Regions from separate parts of the Kitasatospora sp. NPDC048298 genome, predicted to be linked through region 1. Evidence: riboswitches for the same ligand, from Rfam matches in the RefSeq annotation. Region 1 holds a riboswitch; each other region holds the start of a gene.
The links. A riboswitch is a leader RNA that binds a small molecule or an ion and turns the genes downstream of it on or off. The one in region 1 is predicted to bind cyclic di-AMP.
Positions count from the first base shown of each region.

Region 2: it holds a riboswitch for cyclic di-AMP, as region 1 does, so the genes downstream of both, ACGF0D_RS10035 (transglycosylase family protein) here and ACGF0D_RS33390 (M23 family metallopeptidase) in region 1, are expected to answer to the same signal.
Region 3: it holds a riboswitch for cyclic di-AMP, as region 1 does, so the genes downstream of both, ACGF0D_RS12280 (transglycosylase family protein) here and ACGF0D_RS33390 (M23 family metallopeptidase) in region 1, are expected to answer to the same signal.

Region 1 covers NZ_JBICYZ010000061.1:24,612-34,866, reverse strand. Annotated here, with positions in the region: gene ACGF0D_RS33410 (hypothetical protein) at 1-32, opposite strand, end outside; gene ACGF0D_RS33405 (sensor domain-containing protein) at 117-857, opposite strand; gene ACGF0D_RS33400 (GNAT family N-acetyltransferase) at 971-1,558, opposite strand; gene ACGF0D_RS33395 (hypothetical protein) at 1,601-2,476, shown strand; gene ACGF0D_RS33390 (M23 family metallopeptidase) at 2,537-3,385, opposite strand; cyclic di-AMP (ydaO/yuaA leader) riboswitch at 3,398-3,556, opposite strand; gene ACGF0D_RS33385 (YiaA/YiaB family inner membrane protein) at 3,752-4,042, shown strand; gene ACGF0D_RS33380 (alpha/beta fold hydrolase) at 4,186-5,013, shown strand; gene ACGF0D_RS33375 (TetR/AcrR family transcriptional regulator) at 5,141-5,707, shown strand; gene ACGF0D_RS33370 (sensor histidine kinase) at 6,001-7,263, shown strand; gene ACGF0D_RS33365 (roadblock/LC7 domain-containing protein) at 7,247-7,660, shown strand; gene ACGF0D_RS33360 (DUF742 domain-containing protein) at 7,657-8,004, shown strand; gene ACGF0D_RS33355 (ATP/GTP-binding protein) at 7,982-8,626, shown strand; gene ACGF0D_RS33350 (cytochrome P450) at 9,948-10,255, shown strand, end outside.
Region 2 covers NZ_JBICYZ010000009.1:7,735-17,989, forward strand. Annotated here, with positions in the region: gene eno (phosphopyruvate hydratase) at 1-600, opposite strand, end outside; gene ACGF0D_RS10035 (transglycosylase family protein) at 941-1,846, opposite strand; cyclic di-AMP (ydaO/yuaA leader) riboswitch at 1,852-2,018, opposite strand; gene ACGF0D_RS10040 (cytochrome P450) at 2,239-3,591, opposite strand; gene ACGF0D_RS10045 (SDR family NAD(P)-dependent oxidoreductase) at 3,913-4,335, shown strand; gene ACGF0D_RS10050 (MazG family protein) at 4,340-5,368, opposite strand; gene ACGF0D_RS10055 (protein kinase) at 6,105-7,733, opposite strand; gene ACGF0D_RS10060 (hypothetical protein) at 7,730-8,404, opposite strand; gene ACGF0D_RS10065 (N-6 DNA methylase) at 8,585-10,255, opposite strand, start outside.
Region 3 covers NZ_JBICYZ010000011.1:163,017-173,271, reverse strand. Annotated here, with positions in the region: gene ACGF0D_RS12310 (MFS transporter) at 1-586, shown strand, start outside; gene ACGF0D_RS12305 (TetR/AcrR family transcriptional regulator) at 814-1,419, shown strand; gene ACGF0D_RS12300 (helix-turn-helix transcriptional regulator) at 1,499-2,365, opposite strand; partial or broken gene ACGF0D_RS12295 (ATP-binding protein) at 2,784-3,248, shown strand; gene ACGF0D_RS12290 (DUF397 domain-containing protein) at 3,694-3,957, opposite strand; gene ACGF0D_RS12285 (sirohydrochlorin chelatase) at 4,516-5,475, shown strand; cyclic di-AMP (ydaO/yuaA leader) riboswitch at 5,979-6,140, shown strand; gene ACGF0D_RS12280 (transglycosylase family protein) at 6,127-7,431, shown strand; gene ACGF0D_RS12275 (hypothetical protein) at 7,675-7,875, shown strand; gene ACGF0D_RS12270 (LacI family DNA-binding transcriptional regulator) at 7,973-8,992, opposite strand; gene ACGF0D_RS12265 (glycoside hydrolase family 13 protein) at 9,018-10,255, opposite strand, start outside.

The DNA.
Region 1 (10,255 bases):
TCCGGGGGGACGAGGGGGATGCCGGCGGCCACCCGGCCATCCGAACACGCGGCGGCCCCGCCCGCATCCGGAGTACGGTCCGGATGCAGGTGGGGCCGAAGTGGGAGAACGGGCGGTCAGCGGCCGAGCAGGCCCTGGGCGGCGGCCCGGTTGACGTTGGTCAGGCCGCGGACCAGCTGGGTGGTGAGGAAGACCAGCACCAGTCCGAGGACCGCGAGTCCGGCGATCTGCCACGGCGCCTGGACGTCGTACACGTGCCGGATGCCCTCGTCGTCGGTGAAGTCGAACACCCGGTACCCGTTCCAGGGGGTGTAGGTCGGGAAGACCCAGTGGTACAGCGGGTAGAGCGTCAGGACCCAGCCGAGCACCAGGAACACCAGCGTCACCACGAAGCTGAACAGCGCCCAGGGGAACATCACCACCTGGTACAGCACGGCCTTCCAGCCGGCCCCGTCCGCCAGCCGCGCGGTGACGGCGCCCCAGCCGCCCGGGCGGACCTGGCGCACCGGCTCCGGGCCGGGGACGTCCAGGGCCAGCATGCCGCGCACCCGGGCCCGCTCCAGCCGGCCGAAGCCGCGGGCGAGGCCGGTCAGGGCGCCCAGCACGGGCAGGCCGATGACGGTGATGAAGGTGCCGAGGCCGAGGCAGAACAGGATGATCGAGGAGGCGAACCCGGCGATCGCCACCGGCAGGCCGCTGAGCGCGAAGCCGACCTCGCGGTAGTAGTAGGCGGAGAACGGCGCCCGCCACAGCGCCGGCCGCCGCGCGGTCCGGCGGGCCCGGGCGGGGCGCTGGTCGTCACCGTGACCGCCCAGGACGTCCCACTCCCGGTCCTCCATGCTGCGGCTGCTGCTCATGCTCCCGGCCCCCGGCCCCTCGTACTGTCGGTCGTTCGTCCCGCTGACGAGGTCCAGTCTGGTGGACGCGCCGGCCGGCGGGGATCCGGAGGCCCGGCGGATCCGGGGTGGGGTTAACCCCCCTCCGCCCGGACGGCCGGGCCCGGCCACTCGTCGGCGAGCAGCGAGTAGACGTACGAGTCGGACCAGACGCCGTCCTTGAACCCGTCGTGCCGCAACCGCCCCTCCCGCCGGAACCCCAGCCCGGTGAGCACCTTGACGGAGGCCGCGTTGTCCACCGCGACCCGGGCGGCCAACCGGTGCAGGTCCAGGAGACCGAAGGCGAGGCCGCAGAGCAGGTCGGTGATCTCGCCCGCGTAGCCGCGGCCCCAGGACTCGCGGGCCAGCACGCACCCGAGCCAGCCGGCGCGGTGCCCTTCGAGGGTGAGCGAGGCCTGCCCGATCGGCATCGCGTCGTCCGGCTCCTCGGCGTCGGCGAGCCTGGTGACGGCGAGCCGGTAGGTGTCCCGCTCCTCGGCCATCGCCTCCTCCAGGTAGAGCTCGACCTGGTCGGCGCAGTCCTCCCGGTCGCTCGGCCCGAAGGGCAGGTACCGGGTGACCTCCGGGTCGCCGAACAGCGCGTGCAGCGCGTCCACGTCGCCCTCGGTGTGGTGGTACTCGCGGACGGCCAGTCGCGGGCCGGTGAGTCGTACGGGGACCATGGCTGCCGACCCTATCCCCGCCCGGCGGCTACCGTTCGGACTATGAACGACGAAGACCTGCGGCTCGCCCCGCGCACCAAGGCCGCCGACCTGCTCGCCTGGGCGGCCGAGCAGGGCCGCGCGCCGGTGGCCGAGGGGCCGCTGCGCGCGGTGCTGGCGCTGCTGGAGCTGGGCGAGGGCAGGATGCACGACGGCTGGCCCGAACTGACCTCCGACGCGGTGGAGCACCTGCTCCACGAGCGGCTCCACCTGTACGTCCAACCCGCGCCCGAGGAGGACCCGCTCGCCTACGGCGACGCCGTCCGGCTGCTGGTCGACCACCAGCGGGCGGCCCGCCGGCTGAACGCCAAGCGCCAGGAGCGGCTGCACGAGGAGGCCGAGTGGCAGGGCGAGGTCGCGACCGGGCTGCTGCGCCGCGCCGACCTGGTGACCTGGCCCCGGCTGTACGCGCTGCTGCTGCACGCGCACGGGGCGGACGTCACGGACCCGGAGGCGGTGCGGGAGTGGCTGGCCGGCTTCGGGGAGTTCACCGAGGAGGAGCGGCTGGCGGCGTTCGAGGCGCTGGCGTCGGCCGGCTGGCTGGACGAGCCGGACGAGCGGGGCTGGGGCCCGGCCCGGGTGCTCTCGGTGGGCATGGCCACGGACGGCGCGCGTCGGCTGCTGGAGCAGGGCCTGATGCGGCGCAGCTACCGCAACCTGGCGCAGCTGACCGCGCTGGGACGGCCGATGCCGGACGAGCTGACCGGGGACTTCGGGAGGTTCGAGGAGGCGGCGGTGGACGCGGCGCTCGACCTGTTCGGCGACTGGACGGTGCCGGGGCTGCCGCGGCTGCTGGTGACGGAGTTCCCGGAGCTGGCGCCGGAGCCGGGCCCGGAGGAGATCGACGCGTACCTGGCGCAGCTGCCCGTCGAGGAGTGAGACGCGGCGCGGGAGGCCCCCGGCCCGGGGGCCTCCCGCGGGTGCGTCGGTGCGCGTGTGTCAGGGGTTGAGGCCGCGCTGCTGGAGCCAGGGCTCCGGGTCGACCGGGGCGCCGCCACCGGGGCGGACCTCCATGTGCAGGTGGGGGCCGGTGACGTTGCCGGTCGCGCCGACCTTGCCGATCTGCTGGCCGGCGGCGACGTTGCCGGAGCCCTTGGTGATCGAGGAGAGGTGGCAGTACCAGATCTCGGTGCCGTCGGGCAGGGTCTCGACGATCCGGTAGCCGTACGAGCCGGCCCAGCCGGCCGAGGTGATGGTGCCCTGGCCGAGCGCGTGGACGGGGGTGCCGGTGTCGGCGGCGAAGTCCAGGCCGGTGTGCAGGTTCGCCCAGTAGCGGGCGCTCTGGCCGTAGTGGGCGGAGAGCCGGTAGTCGTCCACCGGGAGGGTGAGGGCGGCGGCCTTGGCCCGCTCGGCCTCCTCGGCGGCGCGCTTGGCCTCCGCCTCCTTGGCGGCGGCCTTGGCCTCCGCCTCCTGGGCGGCCTGCAGCCGGGCGGTCTCCTCGGCGGCGGTGCGCTGGCTGTCGGCCTGGTGCTGGATGCGGGCGGCGAGCGCGAGGCCGGGGTCGGCGGCGAGGGCGACCGGGGTCTCGTCCGGGACCTCGACGGCGGGGGCTGCGGCCGGGGTCGCCGAGGCGAAGCCGGTGGCGCCCAGCGTGGCGGCGACGGCGGTGACGCCGAGCAGCGGGGAGGCCCCGCGGGTCTGACGCGGCATCCGGTGGCGGTTGGTGTCGGCCTCCGCGGCGAACGCCTCCGGGCCGAAGGCCTCGGGGCCGTCCGGGCCGGGGTGGTCGAGGAGCTGGGTACCGGCTGCGGGGCCGGCCGGGTGTGCCGGGGTGTGCGTCGACGCCACGGAGGCGCGCTCCTTTCCTTCCTTCGCGCCTACCGGGTTAGCTGACGGGTTCGGAGCAGGAAGGTCTCCTACGGCCGGGCCGGAGCCCCGCCGATTCACCCCAAGGAACGTGGTTCCCCGGCTCCCTGACCTGCCCGGGGGCGGGTCGGCGGGATTAGGCGACGGCGCACGGTGCCGTCTGGGTACGGCGTTGACAACCGCGCTGCGTTATCAAACGTTAATCCTAGGAGGCTCTGATTCCAAGCCATCCGTTTCGGGCCGCCCGATGGCAGGTGAACGGACGTCAACGAACGGCCCCCCACGCACGGCCCCATCTGAGTACCCCTACTCATGTGCGGCCCTGCCGGGCGGCCGCATCCTGACGCCATGAGCGCACCGATGCAGACCCGCACCACGGCCGCGTACCACATCCAGGCCATCCTCTCCTTCGCCCTGTCGGGCATCGCCCTCGCCGCCGGGATCGCCTACCTGCCGGTCGGCGGGTGGACCCGGGCCTTCCTCGGGATCGGCCTCCTCTACACCGTCACCTCCGCGTTCACGCTGGCGAAGGTGGTCCGGGACCGGCAGGAGTCCAGCGAGATGGTCACCCGGGTGGACCAGGCCCGACTGGAGAAGCTGCTCAGCGAGCACGACCCGTTCAAGGTGGAAGGGGTCTGACCGCACCCGTCCGACCGTGCCCCCTTCCCTCGGCCCGTTTCCCCCGGCCCGCCGACCGCTTGACGGCTAAGGCTATTAGCCTTAGCTTTGTGGCTATCGGCAGTACCGCCGATGCCCCGCACCCGCGGCCCGAGGAGGACCCCGTGAACGGCACCATCACCCCGAGCACCCAGTACCTGACCGTTCCCGGCGGCCGGATCGCCTTCGACGACACCCGGCAGGGCGACGGCACCCCCGTCGTCCTGCTCCCGGGCATGCTCGACAGCCGGGCCGCGTACCGGCACCTGCGCCCGCTGCTGGTCGCCGCCGGCCACCGGGTCGTCACCATGGACCTGCGGGGCTTCGGCGAATCCTCGATCAGCTGGGACGACTACGGCCCGGCCGCCATCGCCGACGACGTCCTCGCACTGCTCGACCACCTCGGCATCGAGCGCGCCGTCCTCGCCGGCAACTCGTACACCGGGGCGACGGTCGTGAAGGCCGCCGGGGACGCGCCCGAGCGGGTCGCCGGGATCGTCCTGATCGACGCCTTCGTCGAGAGCCCGCCGCCGGGCGCCCTGATGCGCGGCGTCATGGCCCTGATGGGCACCGCCCTCGTCCACTGGCCGGCCTCCTGGGGCTTCTACCTGCGCCGGATGGCCTTCCCCGGCGCCACGCCCGCCGACTTCGACGCGTACGTGGACGGGCTGGTCGCCGCGCTGCGCACCCCGGGACGGAAGACCGCCACCCGCGGGTACGTCCACGGCGACTCGGCGCCGGTCGGCTGGACGGCCGCGGTGCGGTGCCCGGCGCTGGTGGTCATGGGCGACAAGGACCCCGACTTCCCGAAGCCGGAGCTCGTCGCCGACCGGCAGGCCGCCGCGCTCGGCGGGCGGAAGGCGATGATCGAGGGGTCCGGGCACTACCCGATGGCCGACAACCCGGCGGCCACCGCGGACGCCCTGCTGCCGTTCCTCGCCGAGCTCGGCTGAACGCCGCCCAGCCCTGCCCGATCCCGTCCGACCCTGCCCGACCCGCCGACGTCACCGGCACCCGCCCGGCAGCGTCCGGCAGCGCCCGACGTCACCCGACTTCGACCCGTACGGAGAGCCCGAGCCCATGCCCCGCGTAGGACTGACCCCCGACCAGGTCGTCGACCACGCCCTCGCCCTCATCGACGAGCAGGGCGCCGAGGCCCTCACCCTGGCCTCCGTCGCCGCCCGGGCCGGGGTCGCCACCCCCTCGCTGTACAAGCACGTCAGCGGCGGCCTCGCCGAACTGCGGCGGCTGATCGCCGTCCGGGTCACCGGGGAACTGGCCGACCGGCTGGCCGAGGCGGCCGTCGGACGCAGCGGGGACGACGCCGTCGCCGCCGTGCTGCGCGCCTACCACGCGTACGCCACCGAGCACCCGCACCGCTACAACGCCCTCCCCCAGGCCCCGCAGCCGGACGACGACCTGGCCCGCGCGGCCGCCCGGCTGGTCGGAGTGATCGTCGCCGTCCTGCGGGAGTACGGCCTCGACGGCTCCGAGGCGATCCACGCCGCCCGCACCGTCCGCTCCCTCGCCCACGGCTTCGCCTCGCTCACCACCGCCGGCGCCTTCCAGCTCGCCGAGGACCTCACCACCACCCAGGACCGCCTCATCGCCACCCTCACCACCGGCCTGCGCGCCTGGCCCGCGTAGCGGACCGGCGCCGGCGCGGCCCGGCGCCGGTGTTCCGCACCCGGACGCGCCCCTTCCGAACACCGTGCGCACAGACCCCACACATCGTGGAACGCGATCCGGCCACCCGGCTCGATTCCGACGCTGCCCGCCGGTGCCGGTCAGGCCGGTCGGCCCCCTCGTCAGGCGGTGGGATCGGGGTCGAACGAGTGCCGATTGCCGCCGAATTGACTCGATATTGACGAGATCCGGTCACTTGGCGAGATCCGTTCACACCTTCGTAGGATCATCACCCTAGAATTCGCCGCGTGACGATGACTCAGTGGTCCGTAACGGCAACCGGCGTACTCGCCGTCCTCGCCCTCGTGGCCGCCGCGCGGTACCGCGCCGTGTCCGTCACCCAGCGCGGCCGCGCCGACCGGCTGCACGGCGAACTCGCCGCCGCCCAGGAACAGCTGGCCGCCGAGCTCTCCCGCCGCGGCGCCGACCTCGCCGCCGTCCAGCAGGAGCAGGAGCACACCGCCTCCACCCAGCGGGCCTTCCTCAGCGTCGCCCGCCGGATCCTGGTGATGGCCCACGACCAGCAGGCGCTGCTGGACGAGATGGAGCGCACCCACGACGACCCGGCGCTGCTGGAGGGCCTGCTCAAGGCCGACCACGCGGCCGCCCAACAGGCCCGGCTGGCCCAGACCCTGGCCGTGCTGTGCGGCGCCCGGGCCGGCCGGCACTGGCCGGAACCCGTCTCCCTGGAGGACGTCGTCCGCGGCGCCCAGTCGCGCATCCTGCCGTTCCAGCGCGTGGTGGTGCGCAGCCGGATCGAGACCGCGGTGGTCGGCGCCGCCGCCGAGGCGCTGATCCACGCGATCGCCGAGCTGCTGGACAACGCCACCCGCTACTCCCCGCCCAGCACCCAGGTGTTCGTCACCCTGATGCCCGTGCACAACGGCGCCGTCATCGAGATCGACGACGGCGGCGTCGGCATGCCGGAACAGGCCGTCGCCAAGGCCGCCGCCGCACTGGCCGGCGGCAGCACCCTGGAGGTCTCCCGGCTCGGCGAGGTGCCGCAGCTGGGCCTGGCCGCGGTCGGCCGGCTCGCCGAGCAGTACGGCTTCCGGGTCACGCTCAGCTCGGCGCCCTCGCCGTACGGCGGCGTGCGCGTCGTCCTGCTGCTCCCGAACGCGCTGCTCACCGAGCCGCTGCCGCCCACCGTCCCCGGCCTCGGGCCGGACGACCGCGCGTTCAACCCCGGCCCCCCGCCGGCCTCTCCCGCCGGCCACCCCCTGGTGGAGACCCCACCGACCGGCCGGCACGCCGCCGACGGCACCCCTCCCCCGCTGCCCCGCCGGAGCCACCGGCGCGACCGCAACAGCCGCCCGGCCCAGCACGCCGCTCCCCCTCCGCCGCCCGCGCCGCCCTACCGCTCGGCCCGGGACGCGCAGGCGTTCATGGCGATGTTCCAGGCCGGAACCGCCAGCGGCCGGTCCGCCGCCCGGGCCCAGGCCCAGTTCGACCCTTCCCTGCCCGCTTCCCCCCGACTTCCCCAGCGCTCCGGAGAGTTCCATGACCACCACCCCTGATCTCGGCTGGCTGCTCGCCGACATCATCGCCGTCCCGCAGGTCCAGCACGCCGTCGTCGTCTCCAACGACGGCCTGGAGATCGGCCGCAGCGAGGGCATCGGGCGCGACGACGCCGAACGGCTCGCCGCCGCCTGCTCCGGACTGCAGTCGCTGGCCCGCGGCGTCGCGACGGGCTTCGGCGGACCGGGCAGCGCCACCCGACAGATCATCATCGAGTACGGCGGCGGCTACCTCTTCGTCGTCGCCGCCGGGGCCGGCGCGCACCTGGCCGTGGTGACCAGCGAGGCGGTCGACGCCGGCCTGGTCGCCTACCAGATGCAGGTCCTGGTCGAACGGATCGGCACCCACCTCACCAGCCCGCCGCGCGTCGACCACGCGGCGGGGGGCCACCGGTGAGCGGCCCGGTCCGGCCGTACGTCATCACCGGTGGCCGCAGCCGCCCCACCCGGGCCGAGCTGGCCGTGGAGAGCCTGGTCAGCGCGTCACCCGAACCACCGGACCTGCCCGAGCACGAGCTGCTGAACCGCGAACACCGGCGCATCCTCGACCTCTGCCACAGCCTGCTGTCCATCGCCGAGGTGGCGGCCCACCTGGGGCTGCCGCTCGGCGTCGTCAAGGTGCTGGTCGGGGACCTGTGGGACCTCGGTGCCGTGCAGGTGCTCCCTCCCGTCCCGCAGGCCGAACGCCTGCCCGCAACCCTCCTGGAAGAGGTGCTCGTTGGCCTCCGCCAACTCCGCTGAAGCCGTCCCCGGGTCCGCCGGGTCCGCCGGGTCCGCCGACGGGCCGCAGTACCTGCCCTCCTCGGTGCAGGGCGCGGTCAAGATCCTGGTCACCGGTCCGTTCGGGGTCGGCAAGACCACCCTGGTCGGTTCGCTGAGCGAGATCACCCCGCTGCGCACCGAGGAGACCATGACCGCCGCCAGCGCCGGCGTGGACGACCTCACCGGGCGCCCCGGCAAGACCACCACCACGGTGGCGCTGGACTTCGGCCGGATCACGCTCAACTCCCGGCTCGCGCTGTACCTGTTCGGCACGCCCGGGCAGCAGCGGTTCTGGCCGCTCTGGGACGACCTGTCGCGCGGCGCGCTCGGCGCCATCGCCATGGTCGACCTGCGCCGCCCGGACGAGAGCTTCGACGTGCTCGGCCGGCTGGAGGAGCAGCGCATCCCGTTCGCGGTCGCGGTCAACACCTTCCCGAACACGCCGAGTTACCCGGAGGAGGAGCTGCGCTCCGCGCTGGACCTGCTGCCGGAGGTGCCGATCCTGCACTGCGACGCGCGCGACCGCCGGCAGTCCTACGACCTGCTGATCGACTTCGTCGACCACCTGCACCGCAGCTCGATCCTGGAGCTCCAGCGATGACCGCTCCCGAACACCCCGTGACCCCCGGCGCCTCCGGCGGGTGCCCCGTCGCCCACGGCGGCAGCCTGCCCGGCGGGCTGCCCGTGGGCGTGCCGCTGACCCCGCTGTACGGCCCGGCCCTCGCCGAGGACCCGCACGGCCTGTACGCCCGGCTGCGCGAGCGCTACGGGCCGGTCGCGCCGATCGAGCTGGAGCCCGGGGTCGAGGCCTGGCTCGTCCTCGGCTACCCCGAGCTGCTCGAACTCACCCGCAACGAGGCGCTGTTCTCCAAGGACTCGCGGCGCTGGCGGGTGCCCGCCGAGGGCCGGCTGGCCCCCGACTCCCGGCTCCAGCCGATGACCTCCTGGCGCCCCACCGTGCTCAACCTGGACGGCGCCGAGCACCAGCGGCTGCGCACCGCCGTCGCCGACACCCTCGCCCAGATCGACCACCGGCAACTGCGCGGCACCACCGAGGCCGCCGCCAACGGGCTGATCGACAGCTGGGGCCCGGACGGCACCGCCGACCTGGTCACCCAGTACGCGAACCGGCTGCCGCTGCTGGTCTTCACCCAGCTGCTCGGCCTGCCCACCGACGCCGGTCCGCACCTGATCCGGCTGATCAACGACATCTCCGACAGCGGCGCCGAATCGGTGCGCGCCAACGAGGAGTTCCACGCGATCCTGGTCGACCTGGTGCGCCGCCGCCGGGCCGAGCCCAGCGCCGACCTCACCTCCTGGCTGCTGGCCCACCCGGCCGCGCTGACCGACGAGGAGGCGGTGCACCACCTGGTGGTGATGATGGTCGCCGGGAACGAGACCACCATCGGCTGGACCGGCAACACGCTGCGGCTGCTGCTCACCGACCGGCGCTTCCGGGCCACCCTCACCGGCGGGCGGCTGACCGTCTCCGACGCGCTGGAGGAGGTGCTCTGGCGCGACCCGCCGACGCAGAACTTCCCCGGCCGCTGGGCCACCGGCGACACCGTCCTCGGCGGCCAGTACATCAGCGCCGGCGACCTGCTCGTGCTCGGCCTGGCCGCGGCCAACGCCGACCCGGCCGCACAGGGCGTCTCGGCCGCCGCGCAGGGTTCGCTGGGCGGCAACCGGGCCCACCTCGCCTGGGGCGCGGGCAAGCACGTCTGCCCGGCCCAGCAGCCGGCCAGGATCATCGTCGAGACCGCCGTCGAGACCCTGCTGCACCGCCTCCCCGACCTCCAACTGGCCGTACCGGCCGGCGACCTGACCTGGCGCCCGTCCCCGTGGGCGCGGGCCCTGAACGCCCTTCCGGTGCTCTACAGCGCCTTCACCCCACCCCGTCCGCCAGCCCCCGAGAGGCCCGCATGGACACCACCGACGACGGAACCCGCGCCGAGCCCGTCAAGCTCGACCCCTTCGGCCGCGACCAGCACGGCGAGAACGCCCGGCTCCGGGCGGCCGGCCCCGCGGTCCTGGTGGAGCTCCCTGGCGGGGTGGTGGTCTGGGCGGTAACCCACCACGACACCCTCCAGGCGCTGCTGGCCGACCCCAGGGTCGGCAAGGACGCCCGGCTCTGGAACACCTTCCGGGAGGGACGGCTGCCGGAGGGCTGGCCGCTGCTCAACTTCGTCACCGTCCCCGGCATGGTCACCGCCGACGGCGAGGACCACCG
Region 2 (10,255 bases), on a different contig from region 1:
GGTGGACAGGCCGCGCTCCTTCAGCACGCCCTTGAGCGTGTGGTAGACCTCGACGCCCCAGCGGACGGCCTCGGAGAAGGACTCCGCGCCGATCGGGGCGATCATGAACTCCTGGATGTCGACGTTGGAGTCGGCGTGCGACCCACCGTTGAGGATGTTCATCATCGGGACGGGCAGGACGTGCGCGTTCGGGCCGCCCAGGTAGCGGAACAGCGGCAGGTCGCTGGCCTCGGAGGCGGCGTGCGCGACGGCCAGCGAGACGCCCAGGATGGCGTTGGCGCCGAGCGAGGACTTGTCCGGGGTGGCGTCCAGGTCCAGCATGGCCTGGTCGATCAGGCGCTGCTCGGTGGCGTCGTAGCCGACCAGCTCCGGGCCGATCTGCTCGATGACGGCCAGGACGGCCTTCTCGACGCCCTTGCCGAAGTAGCGGTTCTTGTCGCCGTCGCGCAGCTCCAGCGCCTCGAAGGCACCGGTGGAGGCACCCGACGGGACGGCGGCACGACCCGTGCTGCCGTCGTCGAGGCCGACCTCGACCTCGACCGTGGGGTTGCCGCGCGAGTCGAGGATCTCACGGGCTACGACGACATCGATGGACGGCACGAGGCATCTCCTTGCGGAAGCAGGGTCCGGTCTGACGGTGGGTGCTGTCAGCAGGACGATTGCGGAGTCGTTACGACCAGAGCCTAACCGCCCGGGCTCCCGGGGCCACGTCCGCCTCGGTCCCGTCTCAGCGTGTGGCCCCACTACCCACCGGTAGTTCACCTGCTTGTCCCAGCTTGTCCCACCGGAGCGGGCGAATGCGGACGAAGGGGACCGGTAGGACCGGTCCCCTTCGGACGGCGGGCGGAGCGACACCGGCGTCGGGTCACGACGGGGGTGACGACGGCGTCGGGTGACGGCCGGGGTGACGACGGCGTCAGGTGACGGCCGGTGCGACGGCTCAGCCGAGGTGCAGCACCTGGCCGGGCATGATCAGGTTCGGGTCGCCGCCGACGGTGGCGTGGTTCTGGTCGTACAGCGCGTGCCAGCCGCCGGACACGCCCTGGGCGGCGGCGATGGTCGACAGGGTGTCCCCGGCGCGGACGGTGTAGTCGTGGCCGGCGGCCTGCGGGGCCTGCTGGGCGGCGAGCAGAGCGTACTGCGGCTGGGCGGCGGCCTGGCCGGCGTACTGCTGGTAGACGCTCTGGTGGCTGGTCCAGTACCAGGCGCCGTTGTTCTGGTACCAGAACACCTTGGCGTCGGCGTCCCAGCCGGCCTTGCCGGAGAAGCCCGGGGTCTGCGGCTGCGCCTGCTGCTGCGGGGCGGCCTGCTGGACCGGCTGCGCGGCGGGCTTCTGGACCGGCTTCTGGGCGGCGGGCTGCTGCGCGGCCGGCTTCTCGGCCGGCTTGGCGGCGGGCTTCGGGGTCTGCTGCTTGGGGGCGGACTGCGGCTTGGCGTCCGAGGAGGTGTCGACCACGGCCGCGGCGCCGCCCTTGGCCAGACCCGCCTTCTGGGAGCAGACCGGCCAGGCGCCCGGCCCCTGCGAGGCCAGCACCTTCTCGGCGACCGAGATCTGCTGGGCCTTGCTGGCCTGGTTGGCCTGCGACGCGTAGGCGGTGCCGCCGTACGCCTTCCAGGTGCTGGAGGTGAACTGGAGGCCGCCGTAGAAGCCGTTGCCGGTGTTGATGCCCCAGTTGCCGCCGCTCTCGCACTGGGCGACGGCGTCCCAGGTGGAGGCCGGGGCGGCGGAGGCGCCGGTGGCGGTGAGGAGCGGCATCGCGAGTCCGACGCCGGCCACACCGGCGACGGCGATGGCCTTCTCGGCCTGGGTGCGACGACGGTGACGGCCAGTTCCAACGAACAGCATGAAGAGGTCCCTCTCCGCACGCCTGCGAGGTGAGCTGTCGGGTTCGGACCGGGAGGTGGCCCGGCCGCCGTGCGCGGAAACGATTCCGCTCGGGCGGCTTCACCCCAAGCCGTGGGAGACGGCAACAAACCTGGTTCCCCCGCCCCTGCCCAGGGTCTGGTCGGTTTCCCGGGCGCGGCGGGCAGGATTCGGCGTTCCGCGCACGAGGTCCGCAGCTGCGAACTCCAGGGAGAGTAGACAGATCATCAGGACAATCACAAGCTCATATCGTCGACATCACACGACAATTACGGCCCGTGTTCGATCGCCTACCAACGGCGGTGTTATGTCCGGATTGATGGGTGTTCACACCCCCGTCGGCGGGCGATCGGCGACGTCCAGTCAGCGTGATCTCAGCAGGTCGGAGGCGTTTGAGAGGCCTGCGAAGGGGTGTACGGAGGGGTATGCGGAGAGCGGCCCTCCGGACTGAATTCCACCGGTAGTTCGCGCAGCCCACGCATGATCAGGCCACCGCGCCAGCGCAGGGCGTCCGGGCTTTCCGCGAGCCGCAGATCGGGCAGCCGGGAAAGCAGCGAGGCCAGCGCCGCACGCCCCTCCAACCGGGCGAGCGGAGCGCCGATGCAGTAGTGGATGCCGTGCCCGAAGCCCAGGTGGGGATTGTCCGCACGGGCCAGGTCCAGGGTGTTCTCGGCGGCGAACCGGGCCGGGTCGCGGTCCGCCGCGGCCAGCACCACCAGCACCGGGTCGCCGACCGGGATGTCCACCCCGCCGATGGTCAGCGGACGGGTCGCGAACCGCCAGGTCGCCAGCTCCACCGGCCCGTCGTAGCGCAGGAGTTCCTCGATCCCGGTCTCCAGCAGCGCGCTCTCCCCGCGCGCCACCGACTCCTGCAGCAGCCGGCGCTGCTCCGGGTTGCGCAGCAGCGCGTACGTGCCGTTGCCGATCAGGTTCACGGTCGTCTCGAAGCCCGCGAACAGGAGGATGAAGGCCATCGCCGCGGCCTCGTTCTCCGTCAGGTGCTCACCGTGGTCACTGGCCCGGATCAGACCGGAGATCAGGTCGTCCCCGAGGTCCGCGCGCTTGCGGTGGATCAGCTCCAGCAGGTACGCCCGCATCCGCTTCACCGCCCGCCCCACGCCGCCGCGCTGGCCGCCGCCTTGCCCCGGCTTCGTGTGTCGCAGCATCATCCCGGCCCAGTCGCGGAAGTCGTCCTGGTCCTCGGCCGGCACCCCGAGCATGTCGCAGATCGCGTAGATGGGGAGCGGGAAGGCGAACTCGTGGATCAGGTCCGCCGAGCCGCGCTGCGCGAAGCCGTCGATCAGCCGGTCGGTGAGCTGCTGCACCCGCGGCTCGAACTCGGCCACCCGGCGCGGCGTGAACGCCTTCGACACCAGGCGGCGCAGCCGGGTGTGGTCCGGCGGGTCGATGTTCAGCAGGTGGGTCATCAGGTCCGCCTGCCGCTCCCCCGGGATGCCCACCCGGCCGGTGCGGTGCGCCTGCTCGCTGTGGTGCGCCGGGTTCTTCGACAGCCGGCTGTCCGCGAGCGCCTGCCGGGCGTCGGCGTACCTGGTCACCAGCCAGGCCTCCACCCCGCTCGGCAGGGTGGTGCGGTGCACCGGGGCGTGCTCGCGCAGCCAGGCGTAGGCGGGGTACGGGTCGGAGGCGAACTCCCAGGTGAACAGCTGCGGGGCGGGGGCATCGGAGGACGCGGCGGCGGGCCGGGCGGGGTCGGGCTGAGCTGGCATGGACCGACCGTATCCGGTGCGACCGGCGCACCCGCCCTCCGGCGGGCCGCGCCCGTCGGGCGGCGCTCCGCGGCGGGGTCATGACCGGGTCACGGCCGGCTCACGGCCGGCTCATGGACAGGCCGTGGCCGGGCCGTTGACCGTCCGTGGACGGGTCGTGGACGGTCCGTGGACAGCTCTTGGCCGACTCTTGGCCGCGGGGCGGGCGTGAGCCTGGTCACCTGAGGGGTAATCCCTGTTGCGGAGGGTCAGGACGTGCCTACGATCCTCCGCAGTACGCGTGGGCGCCGGTGCGGTGTCGCCCACAGGGAGGAGCAGGCCATGCGGGTCAGCGGGTCAGTCGTCGTCATCGCGGTCCTCGACGGCGGGTCGGGCGCGGGCCTCGCCCGCCGGTTCTCCGCGGCCGGCGCCGCCGGAATGCTGATCGCCGACCAGTACGTCGGCGTCGCCGAGGACCTCGCCACCGAACTCGACCGGCCGGGCTGCCCCGTCGTCGGCGTCTGCGGCGACATCCGCCGCCCCAGCGACGTCGCCGCCCTCGTCGACACCGCCGAGAAGCACCTCGGGCCGATCGACCTGTTCGCCGTCGCCGGCCCGGGCGGCGAGCGGATCATCTCGCTGGCCGACCTGCCCGACCACCTCGACCTGGAGCGGCTCGCCGAACTCGTCCTCCTCGTCGGCGAGGCCATCGGCGAACTCGTCCCGCCGCAGCGGCGCCCGGAGCACACCGCCACGGCGGCCTGAGCTCCTACTCCCCGTCCGGCTCGAGACCCTCCGCCGCGCGCACCCCGTCCCGGTAACCGCGCGCGGCCGACCGCAGCGCCGCGTCCACGTCCACCCCCGCGTCATGGGCCCGCTGCACCACCGCGAGCAGCAGCCGGCCCGCCGAGTCGGCGGTCAGCTCGGCGGGCAGCTCGTACGGCTCGTCCGGCATCCCGGTGAACCCGGACCGGCGCACCCGGGACACCAGCTTCGCCGCGTACGCCAGCGCGGGCAGCCCGGACGGCACGCCGTCCAGCACCGACTCGCGGTCCGCCTTCTCCGCCGCCTTCAGCTGCTCCCAGTTCGCCTCCGCCTCGGTGGCGCCCTCGACCTCGACGTTCCCGAACACGTGCGGGTGCCGGTACATCAGCTTCTCGACGATGTCCCCGGCCACGTCGTCGACGGTGAACGGGTCGGTCGGGTGCTCCTCGGCGATCCGGGAGTGGAAGAACACCTGGAACAGGACGTCGCCCAGCTCCTCGCGCAGCGTCTGCCGCTCCCCGTCCTCGATCGCCTCGACCAGCTCGTACGCCTCCTCGACCAGGTACTTCACCAGGGTCTCGTGCGTCTGCTCGGCGTCCCAGGGGCAACCGCCCGGGGAGCGCAGCCGGTCCATCACCGTCACCAGGTCCAGCAGCCGCGACCCCGGCAGGTCGTACGAGCCGGGCAGCACCTCGATCTCGGGCACCTCGCCGGCCCGCTCCACCGCGAGCCGCGCCAACGCGTCGGTCAGCCCCGGGTCCCCGTCCGGGCCGCCCAGCCACACCGTCGGCCCGCCCCCGGCCGGCTGCCCGGTCAGCAGCCGCGCCAACGCGGGCGCCGACCCGGCCGGCACGACCTCCACGCCCACCCCGGCCTGCCGCACCGCCGCCACCTGCGGATGCCCCTCGTCCCCCACCAACACCCGCCCCGCCGACCGCAACGCCTCCCACGCCGGCCACGCCAGCAGCCCGGGAGCCACCCGGTGGGTGGTGGTCAGCAGGATCAACTTCGCGCCCGGAACATTCGTCGTCACACCCCGAACCTACCTCCGCCCCCAGCCACGCCCCCACCAGCGCAGAACGCCGAACCCGCCGACTTCCCACGCCCTCGCTCCCGCCCGGCCAGTCCCGCCGCGACACGAGAAGTCGGCCCGGCCGACTTCCCACTCCACTCCGCCCCGGGCCAACGCCTCGACCAGACCCGCGCCCGCACAGGAAGTCGAGCCCGCCGACTTCCCACTCCCAGGCGCCACCCCGCTCCTCCACAAGCCACCCGCACGAAAAGTCGGCCCGGCCGACTTCCTGATCCGGCACCCACCCCGCCCCAGGCCAACGCCTCAGCCAGACCCCCGCCCACACAGGAAGTCGAGCCCGCCGACCTCCCGCTCCCAGACGCCGTCCCGCTCCTCCACAAGCCACCCGCACGAAAAGTCGACCCGGCCGACTTCCTGATCCGAGATGGCGACGCCCTCCGTCGGGGCGGTGGAGAGCGGCTGTGGCACGGCGTTCGGCGAACGGGCCGGCAGGTGGCAGCGTCCCGGGATGCGTGGAGGCCCCAGGGGGCTGGAGCTGTTGATGGTGATCAGAAGAGGCGCGGGGCCAACGTCCCGAGGCCGGCACGGTGTGCCCGTGCCGAAGGCTCCGAACCGGCACGCACACGTCGTGCCAGCCGGAAGGGGCGCGGGGGCCAACGTCCCGGAGGGCGACGCGGAAGGCCACACCACCACGCCGGGGGCACCCGTGCCGGAGGTTCCGGGGCGGCGGGGTGGGTCAGCGGGGTGTCGGGGGCCAGGGGGTGGAGGTGGGGGTGAGGGTGGAGAGGGACTGGCGGAGGCGGCGGACGGTGGGGTGGTGGGGGCCGTCGCGGCGTTCGCGGTCGAGGAGGAGGGGGAGCAGCCACTGCCAGGCGTTCTGGGGGTCTCCGGTGGCGGCGAGGTGGAGGCCGATGCGTTCGCGGAGGTCGTAGCTGCGCTCGGGGTCGGTGTCGAGGCCGGATTCGAGGCGGGCGGTGTGGGCGGTGAGGAGGGCCTGGTACTCGGCGAGGGCTTCGGGTCCGTGGCCGAGCCGGTCGAGGCAGATCGCGGCGCGGTAGCGGTGGTCGAGGCCCTGGGGGCCGTGCGGGCCGCCGTCGGCGGTGGCGGCGAGGCGGCGGTATTCGGGGAGGGCCTGCTGGGGGTGGCCCTCGTGCAGGAGGGTGCGGGCGTAGATGGTGCGGATGGTGCGCACCAGGGGCGTGGCGTCGCCGAGTTCGGCCTCGGCCCGGGGCAGCAGGCGGGCGGCGAGGCCGAGCACCTCGGTGTGGCGGCCGGCGTCGACCAGGTCGGAGAGCCGGGCGCATTCGGCGCCGAGGTCCGGGCCCGCGGGGGCGGGGGGCGGTGTCGGCGGGGCGGGCGGCATGAGGAAGGGCCGCGGCTCGGAGCGGACGGTCGGCGCCGGGGTGGCCGCCGCGGCCGGCGGCTGTGGCTGGTGCGGGTACCGGAAGGGGCGGGCCGGGTCCGGCAGCGGGGTGTGGCGGGGCTGCGGGGTGCCGTCGGCCGGGGGCAGCAGCGGGAGCAGCCGCGTGTAGACGGTCCAGGCGTCGGCGGGGCGGTCGGCGGGCTGCTTGGCGAGCAGGTCGAGCACCAGTTGTTCCAACGGCTGCGGCACCTCGGGGCGCAACTGCCGTAGCGGGACGGGTGGTTCGTCGACGTGCCGGCGCAGGACGCCGAGCGCGGTGGGGGCCCGGAACGGCTCCTCGCCGGCGAGCATCTCGTGCAGCAGGCAGCCGAGCGCGTAGAGGTCGCTGCGCGGGTCGGTGGTGGCGGCGAGGGCCTGTTCGGGGGCCATGTAGGAGGGGCTGCCGACGGGCACGCCGGTGAGGGTGAGCCGGGTGGTCTCGGTGTCGAGGGCGGTGGCGATGCCGAGGTCGAGCAGGACGGTGCGGCCGTCCTCGCGGACCATGACGTTGCTCGGCTTGAGGTCGCGGTGGACCACCGGGATGGCGTGGACGGCGGCCAGCGCGGCGCACAGCTGCGCGGCGACGGCCGCGGCGCGCTCGATCGGGAAGGGCGCGTCCTCGGCGATGAGGTCGGCCAGGCTGACCCCGGGGATGCGCTGCATGACGAGGTAGAGCTCGCCCTCGTCCTCGCCCGCGTCGAAGACGGTGACCAGCCCGGGGTGGTCGAGTGCGGCGGTGACCCGGCACTCGCGCAGGAAGCGGCGGCGCAACTCGTCGCCGTGGCCGGCCCGTTCGCCGCCGGTGCCGGTCCCGCCGGGGAGCAGGTGCTCGGGGCGGAGCAGCTTGACCGCGACCGGGCGGAGCAGCCGTTCGTCCTGGCCGGCCCAGACCTGGCCCATGCCGCCGTGGCCGATCTTCTCGGTGAGCCGGTAGCGGCCGGCGATCAGCCGGGTGGCGGTCACGGCCGGTCCTCGCGGGCCTGGCGGCGCAGCAACTCGCCCAGCTCGCGCAGGTCGTGGGCGGTCTCGGGGGCCTGCACCGCGGGAGCCTGCACCGCGGGAGCCTGCACCGAGGGGGCCTGCACGGAGGGGGCCTGCACCGAGCGGGGCGCGACCGAGGGGCCGGGGGCCGCCGGCGCGGGCACCCCGTACCCGGGCACGGTCGCCGCGTACGGCGAAACGGCCTGCGGCACGGCGTACGGCACGGCCTGCGGCGCGGGCGGCCCGGCCAGCCAGACCGCGCGGCTGTCCATCACCAGGAAGTGCGCCGTCGGCAGGAGCCACAGGACGGCCAGTGTGATCTGGCCGGTGGTGTCGGCGGTGGGGTTCTTCAGGCTGCCCGCGACCCCGGCGGAGACGACCATGGCGAGCAGCAGCGCGCAGAACACCGCCGCACCGGCGATGTCGTACGCCCGCCGGCGCCGGACCGCCAGCAGCAGCGAGGGGACGGCCCCGAGCAGGCCGAAGGTGAGCAGCGGGGCCAGCGCGCACAGGACGCGCGCGAGCACCCCGAACCGCCCCGGAATCGGCGCCTGCCCGGCCACCGGCGCCGGCGCGGGAAGCGGCCCCTGCCCCGGCCCGTACGGCGTGCCGCCGGGCGGCGGTCCGAACTGCCCGGGATGGTGCCCTGACATGCGCGCTCCTGAGCTGGTGAGGACCGGCACCGAGGGCGGTGCGGACGGCTGCGCCCACCGTACCGCCCGGCCCGGTCGCTCCGGAGGGCTTCCGTCCGCCCGCTGCCGCATCGGTACCGCGCCGGTACCACGCCGCTACTGAGCCGGGGTCACCTCCGCGGCGCCCGCCGTGGACCGCCCTCAGTCCGGCGGCAGCAGCGTGCCGGTCGCCAGGGCGTCGGTGGCGGCCTGGGCGAGGCCGCGGCCGAGCGCGGCGGCTTGGGCGAGGGTGGTGTCGAAGGCGGCGAGGCGGGCGAAGGCGGCGCCGAGGCGCTGCTGCGCGGGGAGCGGGAGGCGGGGCAGTTCGACCCGGCGGATGTCGAGGCGGGCGGTGGTGGTGGCGTGGCTGGCGGCGCGCCGGGTGCCGGCGGTGGAGCGGAACTGGCCGGCCAGGAACTCGGGGTCGAGGGCGGCCGGATCGGGCCGCAGGAGGTGGAGTTGGCGGCCGAGGGCGGCGCCGACCAGCGGGCCCTCGGCGGGGACGACCCGGGCGGTGCCGCCGCCGAGGGCGGGGACCAGGACGTCGCCGGGGCGGGTGCGGACGTCCCCGGCCGGGCCGGGGACGGCGGTCAGGACGGCGCTGGGCGCGGCACCGGTGGCGAGGTCCTGGTCGGTGACGACGGGGGTGCCGCCCGACCCCGACCCGGCCGACCCCGAGCCGCCCGCTCCCGAGCCGGCCGGCCGGGTGGCGGTGCCGATGCCGGTGGCGGTGCCGGAGGAGTACACCTCCAGCGCGCCGCCGCGGACCAGTTCGCCGATGGTGACCAGCCCTGCGGGAGCGGCGCCGGACGCCCCGTCGGGCGCGGTGCCCGGCCGCGGCAGCAGCGTGGTCGGGTCGGGCAGGCCGGCCAGCAGTTCGGCCAGCCGGCCGCCGAGGTGGGAGAGTTCGGCCGCGCCGCCGAGCGGTGCGGCCGGCGGGACGTGCCGGGCCGGGGAGAGGTCGGTCTCGTCGTCGAGCAGGTCGATGGCGGCCACGGCCCGGTGGACGCCGGGTCGGTCGGCGGGGACCGGCAGGCCCTCGCGCGCGGCGAGGTCGAAGCCGCGCCAGGCGTCCAGGACGGTGCGGCGCAGCTCGGGCCAGTCGACCCTGTCCCGGCCCCCCTCGGCGGCCGGCGCCCCGGCGGTCCCGACCGCGGCGGTGGGTGCCGCCCCGGCGTCGAGCATCAGCACCTGGCGGAAGTCGCTCCCCGGCCGGGGAGCGCGCAGCACCCACAGGTGCAGCGGGACGCCGTACGGCGGGGCGGCGCCGGCGGGCAGCGCGATGACGGCGCGCAGCGCGCCGGAGCGGAGCAGTTCGGCCCGGATCCGGCGGCCGGCCCGGCGGGCGGCGACGGTCGGCGGGAGCAGCAGCGCGGCGAGGCCGCCGGGGCGGGTGTGGGCGAGGCAGTGCAGCACCCAGGCCAGTTCGGACTCGCCGCGCGGCGGGACGAGCCCGCCGGGCCAGCGGGTGTCGAACTGCAGCTCGTCGTGGCCCCAGTCGCGTTCGTTGTACGGGGGCTGGCAGAGCACGGCCTCGAAGGTGTCGCCGGGGAAGCCGTCGGCGCGCAGGGCGTCGCCGGCCCGCAGGTCGAGCGGGAGCGGGCCGGGCTCGTCGGCGGGGGTGTGCAGGGCGATCCGGAGCCGGGCGAGGGCGGCGGTGACCGGGTCGGCGTCCTGGCCGTAGCGGCCGGTGGTCGGCGGGTGGGCGAGCAGGACGGAGCCGAGACCGACGGCCGGGTCGAGCACGGTGGCGGGGACCCCGGCGACGGCGGCGAGCAGTTCGGCGGCCTCCGGCGGGGTGGGGCTGAGCTGCCGGGTGTTGGCCTCGGCGTA
Region 3 (10,255 bases), on a different contig from region 1:
GGCCCTCGGGCTGCTCCCCGCGGGGGCCATCATCGCGCTCTCGGCCCCCTTCATGGGCCCGATCGTGGACCGCTTCGGCACCGGGCGGCTGCTGCCGATCGGCGTGTTCTCGCTGGTCGCCGCGTTCGCGCTGTTCCTGCGGCTGGACGAGCACAGCTCGTACCCGGTCCTGGTGCTGCCCTCGATGCTGCTGCTCGGCGTGGGCTTCGCGTTCGCCTTCCCCTCGGTGAACATCGCCGCCACCGCCGGCGTGGCCGACGAGGAGCAGGGCCTGGCCTCGGGCCTGGTGAACACCGCCATCCAGGTCGGCACCGCGGTGGTGCTGGCCGGAGCGACGGCGATGATCACGGCCGGCAGCGCGGGCGGCGACAGTCCGCAGGCCCAGCTGGACGGCTACCGGCCGGCGCTGCTGTTCGTCACGGCGGTCGCACTCCTCGGCCTGGCGGTCGCGGCGGTGGGCGCCGTGGTCGACCGGCGCCGCGCGTCGGCTCCCGTGACCGAGCCGAACCCCGTGACCGCGCCTGACCCCGTGAGCGCACCGGTCGGGTCGACCGAGACCCGGACCGAAGTCCTGACCGGGCACTGACCCCCCGGCCCCGCGCGGTCGGCATCCGGGCCGCGGGGCCATGGAGCCGGCTCCACCAAACCCCCGTGTCGGTGGAGCCGGCCGTCTTCGTGGCGGCCGCCCGGACCACGCCCCTCGGGGCACGGTTCCTCGGTGCGGCTTTCGGCTCCGCAAGTATATTGGCTCGAAACCAATGAACGTTCGGAGCAGACACGATGGCACCTCGCGGGGATTCGGTCAATGAGGAGATGCGGCAGCGCTCCCGCCGCCGCATCATGCGGGCCACCGTCGAGCTGGTCGACCAGCGCGGCTACGCGGGCACCACGCTGACCGACATCGCCGAGCGGGCCGGGCTCGCCCGCGGGCTGCCCTCCTACTACTTCGACGGAAAACGGCTGCTGATGCAGTCCGCGACGCACCGGATGATGCACCAGGCGCTGGCCGGCGCGCTGGCGGAACTGGCCCCCGACGCCTCCCCCGACGCCCGGCTGGCCCGGGCGATCGACGCCGTACTCGGACTGGCACTGGACCACCCCCGGGTGATGCGCTCCCACCTGGCACTGATCCTCGACCCGGACACCGGCGCCTTCGTCCAGGACCCTGAGCAGCAACAGCTCGGCGCGATCCTCCAGGGGCTGCTGCGGGACTGGGGCGCACCCGACCCGGTCGCCGAGCACGCGGTGCTGCGCAGCGCGCTGATGGGCGGTTGCATCGGGGTGCTGCTGCCGGGCGCCGAGATCCCGCTGGCACCGATCCGGGCCGACCTCTTCCGCCGCTACGACCTGCCCTGGGAGCTGGGCCGCCCGCCGCAGCCGTCGCCGCCGGAACGCGAACGGCCGCCGGCCCGCGGCTGACCGCGGGTGGACGGCCTGGCGACCGACTGCCGGGGGGCCTCGTGAGAGAGGCGGTTCACAGGCCCCGGACGGCAGCGGCTCAGCGTTCCTTCAGGATCGAGGCGAGCAGGTCGATCGTGCGCTCCGGCGTGAGACTGTCCACGCAGAGCCGTTCCATGACCTGGATGTAGGCGTCGACGTCGTCGCGCTTGTCCAGGTAGAGCGCACTGGTGAGCTGCTCCAGGTAGACCACGTCCGCGAGGTCCTGCTCCGGGAAGCGCAGGATCGTGAACGCCCCGGACTCACCCGCGTGCGCGCCGAACCGGAACGGCATGACCTGGATCACCACGTTGGCCTGCTCGGCGACGTCGATCAGGTACTGCACCTGACCGCGCATCACCTTGGGCCCGCCGACCGGCCGGCGCAGCGCGGCCTCGTCGATGACCGCCCACAGGCGCGGGCTGGCGCCCTCGGCCAGCAGCTTCTGGCGGCGCAGCCGGAGGCTGACCCGCCGTTCGACCTCCTCCTCGCTGATGACCGGCCGACTCTGGCCGAAAACCGCCCGTGCGTACTCCTCGGACTGGAGCAGCCCGGGGATGAACTGCACCTCGTAGGTGCGGATCAGCTGGGCGGCCTCCTCCAGGCCGACGTAGGTCTGGAACCAGCCCGGCAGCACGTCGTTGAAGCTGTGCCACCAGCCGGACTTGTTGGCCTCGCGGACGAGGCCGAGCAGGGCTTCCCGCTCGATGCCGTCGTCCACGCCGTACAGGCTGAGCAGGTCGGCGACGTCACGCTCCTTGAAGCTGACGCGGCCGAGTTCCATGCGGCTGATCTTGGACTCGGAGGCCCGGATCGCGTAGCCCGCGTCCTCGCGGGTGATGCCGCGCGCCTCGCGCAGGCGGCGCAGCTGCGAGCCGAGGAGGATCCGGCGGACCATCGAGCCGCCGCCCGGCTGAACTGTGGTCATGCGGTCGAAACCTCCACCTAGGGCAAACAGCGCACAGTCTGCCATCAGTTGAGCGCTCACGGTGCCGATACTGACGGATGTTCCTATCAGTTCTACGCTCCACACACCAGGATGCACGTGCATTCGGCGCTTGCATATGCCAATAGTGCGACTGCACGTGAATCGACTCTTGCATCTGCAGTGAGCGCACACCACCATGGTGCACGTGCACCTGCACATCCCTGGCAATCCCGCGGGCTCCGCGTCGACCCCACGCGCGACTCCGTGCACCGACCCGACGGCGTCCCCCGCGTCATCGGGCGTTCGAGTGCGCGCGCGCCTGGTCGAGGGGGCGGCCGAGCGGCCGAGCGAGTCGGAGGTGACCGGCATGACCCCGGCGGGTCCAGCCGTGTCCGCCCCCTTATGGGAGGAGCTCTTCATGAGCACCGGTACGGCCTTGGCGGTTGACCCCCTTGTGGTCACCTGCACGCTCGCTCCTCGCTTCGAAGCCGTCAGAACCGCGCGCGACTTCGCTCGGACCACGCTCCAGCGCTGGGGCCTGACGGAGCTGTTCGACGACGTCGCGCTGGTGGCCTCGGAACTCGTGACCAACGCGCTCCGGCATGCGATCGGCGCACGGCCCGACCCGTCGGGCGGCGCCCAGGGCGAGTACGACTTTCCCATACAGCCGACCGCGGACGGCCGGCTCCCGATCCGAATAAGCCTCGTGCACCGCGCACCCCAGGTGGTCTGCGCGGTGAGCGATCCGAGCAGCATCGGCCCGGTCGCCCGGGAGGCCGACTTCGTCGCCGAGTCGGGCCGCGGGCTGCACCTGGTGGAGTCGTTCAGCCGCTCCTGGGGCTGGCACCCGCTGGGCAGCGGCAAGGTGGTCTGGGCGATGTTCGAGGCGGAGACGGTCGGCGGCTGCCCGCTGGACGGACACCCCGGGCTCGGCGGCCGCTCACCGCTCGACGGGCCCGTCGAGGTCGGCGGACGGCATCGGCGCTCGGCCTAGGACGGGCCGCGCAGGCGGGACGGACCCGTGCACCCGGGACGGACCCTGCGCCTGACGGCGTGTGGCCGGTCGCGGGAAGCCCCGGGAGGACCACACTCCGGGCCCTTCCACCAGGCCCCGCCGAGACCTTCCGGTGCCGTCGGCCCGCGAGCGGCCCAGGGCGGCGGGACGGCCGCACGGCTCCTTGGGACGCCGCCGGACGAGGCCTCCGTAGCGGAGGTCGTCCGAAGAAGGGGTCGCCCGGAGAAGGGGTCGTCCGGAGCAAGGAAAAGACAAAGGCCGTCGTGGTGTCGGCACCCACGACGGCCCCCCGATGGTGGAGCACGGCGGCCGGTCAGACCGCCAGGTGGTCGAACTCCCCGTCCTTCGCCCCCAGCAGCAGGGCGGCGATCTCGGCCCGGGTGTAGATGAGGGCCGGTCCGTCCGGGAAGCGCGAGTTGCGCATCGCCACGTCGCCGCCCGGCAGGGCCGCGAACTCGACGCAGTTGCCCTGGGAGTTGCTGTGCAGGCTCTTTTGCCAGACCACCCCCTGGAGATCGGCGGCGGCCATCCCGTTGTAGGTGTCGTACGAACCGTGCGTGTCCTGCGAGTCGTGCATAGAAGTCTCCCGAAGAGCTCCGGAGTTGTCGTCCAGCGCGGCGCCCCCGGCACCGCCGAAACGAACGGACCGGCCCCGTACCGGTCCGGCACAACGCCTCACTTGACGCGATGATAGCTGCAGTGCACGTGCATCAGCACGAGACATTGCAGGTGCACGAGGCCTTTTATCCGCAGGCGCGAACTCTTCACGGACCCTTCTCCTGACGGTACGTAAACGGACATAGCCGATGGAATCGCCGAGTTTGCGATAACCGGCCGTGAGCACCTCCCCGCCGAATGTTGATCTTCGAATGCCGGGAGTCGCATGCCCGTGACCCTCAGTCAAACCACCCTCATGCTGTGAGACATCTCACGCGCCCCGGGTGCAACGCCCGCCCCTCGGATCACGTCGAGACAATCACGGGCGACCATGCGGGGATTGGGCGAAGAATGTCCGGATTGTAGGCAAAGCGCCCGGACCGACGCCGAGGACGCACCGGGTCCGCACGGCGCTCACGTGAATCCCGCACGGCAGCCGACTGCAAGCCTGACGGGCAGATGTCCTACGATCTCCGGCATGAGCACCGCAGCCATCCCGGGCGCGCCACTGCCCGTCCGCACTCCAGGCTCCCGTGCGCGGGGGCGCCACCGTCGTCCCGAGCGCCCCGAGATCCCGGCCGGCGCCCCGGCCCTGGTGCTCGCCGTGCCCGCGACCGCCGGGCCCGAGTCCCGCTCGGTCGTCGAGGAGCTGCTCTCGATCGTCCGCACCGAGCAGAACGGCGTCCAGACCGCGGTCGGCTACCTCCCGGGTGACGGCACCGAGGGCGCGGACGGCGAGGACCGCACCGTGGCCGAGCTGCTGACCCTGGCCGCCGAGGCCGGGCTGCCGATGCCCGTCCTGGTGCCGCTGGTGCCCGGCCCGCACACCTTCCTGACCGAGCTTCACGCGCTCGCCGCCGAGTACGGCGCGCCCGTCACCGACCCGCTGGGCCCGCACCCGCTGCTGGCCGAGGCCGTGCACGTCCGGCTGTCCGAGGCCGGGCTGGCCCGGGCCGACCGCGCCCGGCTGTTCGCCATCGCGACCGCCGCGGACGGCGTGGTGCTGACCACCGTCGGCGGCGAGGACGCCGCCGCGGCGGCCGGCATCACCGGCGTGCTGCTGGCCGCCCGACTGGCCGTGCCGGTCGTCGCCGCCGCGCTCGACGTGCCCGGCTCGGTGGCCGCGGCCGTCAACCACCTCAGGGAGACCGGCTCGCAGCGCCCGGCGCTGGCCCCGCTGGTGATCGGCCCGGAGGCGGACTCCGAGCTGCTCGCCACCGCCGCCGAGGAGACCGGCTGCCCGTCGGCCGCGCCGCTGGGGTCGTACCCGTCGGTCGGCCAGCTGATCGCCTCCACGTACCTGGCCGCGCTGCCCACGCCGTCCCCGGAGGACCTGGCGCGGGCCGAGGCGGAGGCGGCGGCCGCCGCCGAGGCCGAGGGCGTCGTGGAGGGTGCTCGCGGCGCCCACGCGGCCGCCGAGGCGCCCGCCGGGCAGTAGTCGACTCCGCGCGCCGCTCAGCGCGCTCGGAAGGGCCCGGAACGGCTTGCGTTCCGGGCCCTTCGCTTTACCCCTCCCACTCCCACCGCCCGAGCGTCGTCACTCCCGGGTCGCCCCTCCCGTGCCACCCTCCCGCCGGGATGCGGACGACAATGGCGCGGAATGTCCGTTCTGGCGGTATTTGAAAGGGAATAGGGAGCGCGGGGCCAGGCATTCGAATCGCGACCACTCCCCCACCGTCAGGGTGCGCCGACTCCGCGACTCGACGCGCCGTCACGTCAGCCCTGAGGTGGAGCCAGTTGTCGACTTCAGCAACGACATTGCCCGAAAACGATCATTTGCGATCATGGGTGGCAGCAATTTTGGCAGTTCCCACTAAACCGTGATGCACATCACAGTGGTTTGCAGTTTGAACTTGAGTCTGATTAACGTGCTCCCCGTTCGTGACCACACGAACCCGGTTCATCCGCGACGCCGAGTCCTGCCGTCGGATGTCCTGGCAGCGCGAAAACGCACCACGGCAGGAGCGGGGGACCCACAGGTAAGTCGCCCCGGACCGGTCTCCGGAACGGTCCAGGGCTAGGGGTGAAGCCGCGCCCACCAGCGCGGCCGGGCAACTCCAGCCCGAATCCGACAGCTCACCTCGCAGGCGTGGGAGAGGACTCCGTCTTCATGCTGCCCACCAACGGCACCAGCCTGCCCAGCCGCACCCGCCGCGTGATCGCCGCCCTCGGCGTCGCGGGCGTCGGCCTCACCGTCCCCTGCCTCACCTCGGGCACCGCCTCGGCCGCCTCCGTCGCCACCTGGGACAAGGTCGCCCAGTGCGAGAGCGGCGGCAACTGGAGCATCAACACCGGCAACGGCTTCTACGGCGGCCTCCAGTTCACCTCCAGCACCTGGTCCGCCTTCGGCGGCACCGCCTACGCGGCGCGCGCCGACCTGGCCACCAAGGACCAGCAGATCGCGATCGCCGAGAAGGTCCTCGCCTCGCAGGGCCCGGGTGCCTGGCCCGTCTGCTCCGTCAAGGCCGGCCTGACCAAGGGCGGCACCCCGGCCGCCGTCGACACCTCGGCGGGCTCGACCACGGGCTCGACCGCTTCCAAGCCCGCCGCGCCCGTCCAGAGCGCCAAGCCGGCCGCTCCGGCCGCGAAGCCCCAGGCCCCCGCCACGAAGCCCGCCGCGCCCGCCCAGGACGGCGCGCAGGCCACCGCGGGCTCCATCGCCTCCGGCAACCGCGGCGACTGGGTCCAGAAGCGTCAGCAGCAGGCCCAGGACGGCGACTACACCGTGGTCGAGGGCGACTGGCTGTCCTCGATCGCCGACCAGCACAACGTGCAGGGCGGCTGGCAGCGGCTGTACGAGCTCAACCGCGGCACCCTGACCGAGGGCCCGGACACCATCTACCCGGGCCAGCAGCTGTCCTTCGGCGGTGCGAACGGCTCGGACTCCACCGGGTCGGACCGCTCCCAGAAGTCCGGCCAGTCCGCGAACGGCGGTGCCGTGAACGCCCAGCCGACCGCGCAGACCCCGGCCCCGGCCGCCAAGCCGGCCACCAAGCCCGCGCCGCAGGCCCAGACCCAGGCTCCGGCCGCCACCGGCAGCATGGCCGCCGCGGTCGCCTTCGCCGAGTCGAAGGTCGGTCAGGCGTACGTCTACGGCGGCACCGGCAACGGCGGCTGGGACTGCTCCGGCCTGACCCAGGCCGCGCTGCGCGCTGCGGGCGTCTCCGTCCCGCGCGTCGCCGCGGACCAGGCCGCCGCCAGCACCCACGTCTCGCTGGACAGCCTCCAGCCGGGCGACCTGCTGTTCTGGTCCAACAACGGCAAGGACTCCGGCGTCTACCACGTCGCGATCTACGTCGGCAACGGCAAGTACGTCGAGGCCGCCAACCCGAGCTCGGGCGTCCGCGAGCAGAGCATCGCCAACTGGGCCCCGGACTTCGCCGGCCGGGTCTGAGTACGGCGCGCAGTCGGACAGCCGACGGGCTTCAGCTGACAGGTAACAGGTAACAGGTAACAGGTAACAGATTTCATCATCTGTCAGCTGTCGCCCGAACGCTGACCACCCACGCCCCCGGGGAGAGTCTGGTCGCTCCCCCCGGGGGTTCCGGCGTACCTCCGGCCGTATCCCCGTGGTGGATCCCCGCTCCAACGGGCATGCTGCTGCTCTGCACCCGAGGACACCCGAGGAGGAGTCCACATGGCCCAGGTCACCGTCACCCTCGACGCGAACCTCGCGATCGACGTGATGATGCTCTCCGGCACCAAGAACCCCCAGGACGCCGTCGAACTGGTCCTGCGCGACTACCTGGCCCGCGGCCGCCGCACCGAGACCCGGACCGGCGACGCGGCCGACGGGCACCGTCTGACCGCCGACCGGCCGACCACCCAGGAGGGCTGACCACCCGACGGCCGCCACGACCGGCCGCGCGCACGCCGAAGGGCCCCGGAGGGCAACCGCCCTCCGGGGCCCGCGCGTCGGCCGCGGCCGCCGGGATTCAGCGCGCGCAGGCCCCCGTGGACCCGCGCATCACCAGCTCCGGCTGGAACATGAACTCGCCCCGCTGGGCGGCGTTTCCGCCGACCTCCTCCAGCAGCGCGTCCACCGCCGCCGTGGCCATCGCCTCGACCGGCTGGCGGATCGTGGTCAGCGGCGGCTCCGTGAAGGCGATCAGCGGCGAGTCGTCGAACCCGACCACCGACACGTCCTGCGGCACCGACAGCCCGCGCTGGCGCACCGCCCGGATCGCCCCGAGCGCCATCATGTCGCTCCCGCAGACGATCGCCGTGCAGCCCTTGTCGAGCAGCGCGCCGGCCGCCGCGTGCCCGCCCTCCACGCTGAACAGCGTGTGGTGGACGAGGTTCTCGGCCGATTCCGCGCTGTGCCCGAGCACCTCGCGCATCGCCGCCGTGAAGCCCTCGATCTTGCGCAGCACCGGCACGTACCGGCGCTGCCCGACGGCCAACCCGATCCGCTCGTGCCCGAGTTCGGCCAGGTGCTGGACAGCCATCCACATCGCGGCCCGGTCGTCCGGCGAGATGAACGGCGCGTCGATCTTCTCGCTGTAGCCGTTGATCAGCACGAACGGCACCCCGCGCCCGGCCAGCCGGGCGTAGCGGTCGTGGTCGGCGGTGGAGTCGGCGTGCAGCCCGGAGACGAAGACGATGCCCGCCACTCCCCGGTCCACCAGCATGTCCACCAGTTCGTCCTCGGTGGACCCGCCCGGCGTCTGGGTGCACAGCACCGGGGTGTAGCCGTGCCGGCTGAGCACCTGCTCGATCACCTGGGCCAGCGCCGGGAAGATCGGGTTGCTCAGCTCCGGCGTGATCAGACCGATCAGCCCGGCGCTGCGCTGGCGCAGGCGGGTCGGCCGCTCGTACCCGAGCACGTCCAGCGCCGCCAGAACGGTCTGCCGGGTGGCGGCGGAAACGTTCGCCTTGCCGTTGAGCACGCGGGAGACGGTGGCTTCGCTGACCCCCGCCTGCGCCGCGATGTCTGAGAGTCGCGCCGTAGTCACGGTCCCAGAGCCTATTCCAACCACGTCAGACCGCCCACCAGCCGGTGCTGTCCGGTGCGAGCACCGTCTCGCCGCCGTCCACCACGAGGTCGGCCGAGGCGAGCAGCAGCGTGCCCGGGGCCGCGATCCGCACCGGCTCCCCGGTGGTGTTCACGGTGCAGACGAAGGCGCCGCGGCGGAACGCCAGGGTGCCCTCGGGGCTCTCCAGCCACTCGACCCCGGTGCCGGCGCCGAGGTCGGGCTGGGCCCGGCGGACGGCCAGCGCGCTGCGGTAGAGCTCCAGGGTGGAGGTCGGGTCGCCGGTCTGCGCCTCGACGCTCAGCCCGGCCCACTCGGCCGGCTGCGGCAGCCAGGACGGTCCGCCGGCCACCGGGCCGAAGCCGTACGGGGCCTCGGTGCCGGACCACGGGATCGGGACGCGGCAGCCGTCGCGGTAGCCGTCCTGGCCGGCCTGGCGGAAGAACGACGGGTCCTGGCGGACCTCGTCGGGCAGGTCGGTGACGTCCGGCAGGCCGAGCTCCTCGCCCTGGTAGACGTACGCCGAGCCGGGCAGCGCGAGCATCAGCAGGGTGGCGGCGCGGGCGCGGCGCAGGCCGAGTTCGCGGTCGCCGGGGGTGCGGATCTGGGTGCCGAGGCCGGGCTCGTTGGCGAACCGGGTGGCGTGCCGGGTGACGTCGTGGTTGGACAGTACCCAGGTGGTGGGGGCGTCGACCGGGCGCATCGAGTCGAGCGAGAGGTCGATCACCTCGCGCAGCGCGGTGGCGTCCCAGTCGGTGCCCAGGTACTGGAAGTTGAAGGCCTGGTGCAGTTCGTCCGGGCGGACGTAGTTGGCGGTGCGCTGGACGGTCGGGGTCCAGGCCTCGGCGACGCCGATCCGCTGGCCCGGGTACTCGTCGAGGATCCCGCGCCAGCTGCGGTAGATCTCGTGCACACCGTCCTGGTCGAAGAACGGCATGACGTCGTTGCCGAGCAGCTTGAGCTGGTCGGAGCCGCCGAGGTCGGGCAGGCCGGGGGCCTTGACCAGGCCGTGGGCGACGTCGATGCGGAAGCCGTCCACGCCCATGTCGAGCCAGAACCGCAGGATCGAGCGGAACTCGTCGGCGACGGCCGGGTTCTCCCAGTTGAAGTCGGGCTGCTCCGGGGCGAACAGGTGCAGGTACCAGTCGCCGGGGGTGCCGTCCGGGTTCTCGGTGCGGGTCCAGGCCGGGCCGCCGAAGATGGACTCCCAGTCGTTGGGCGGCAGTTCGCCCTGCTCGCCCTTGC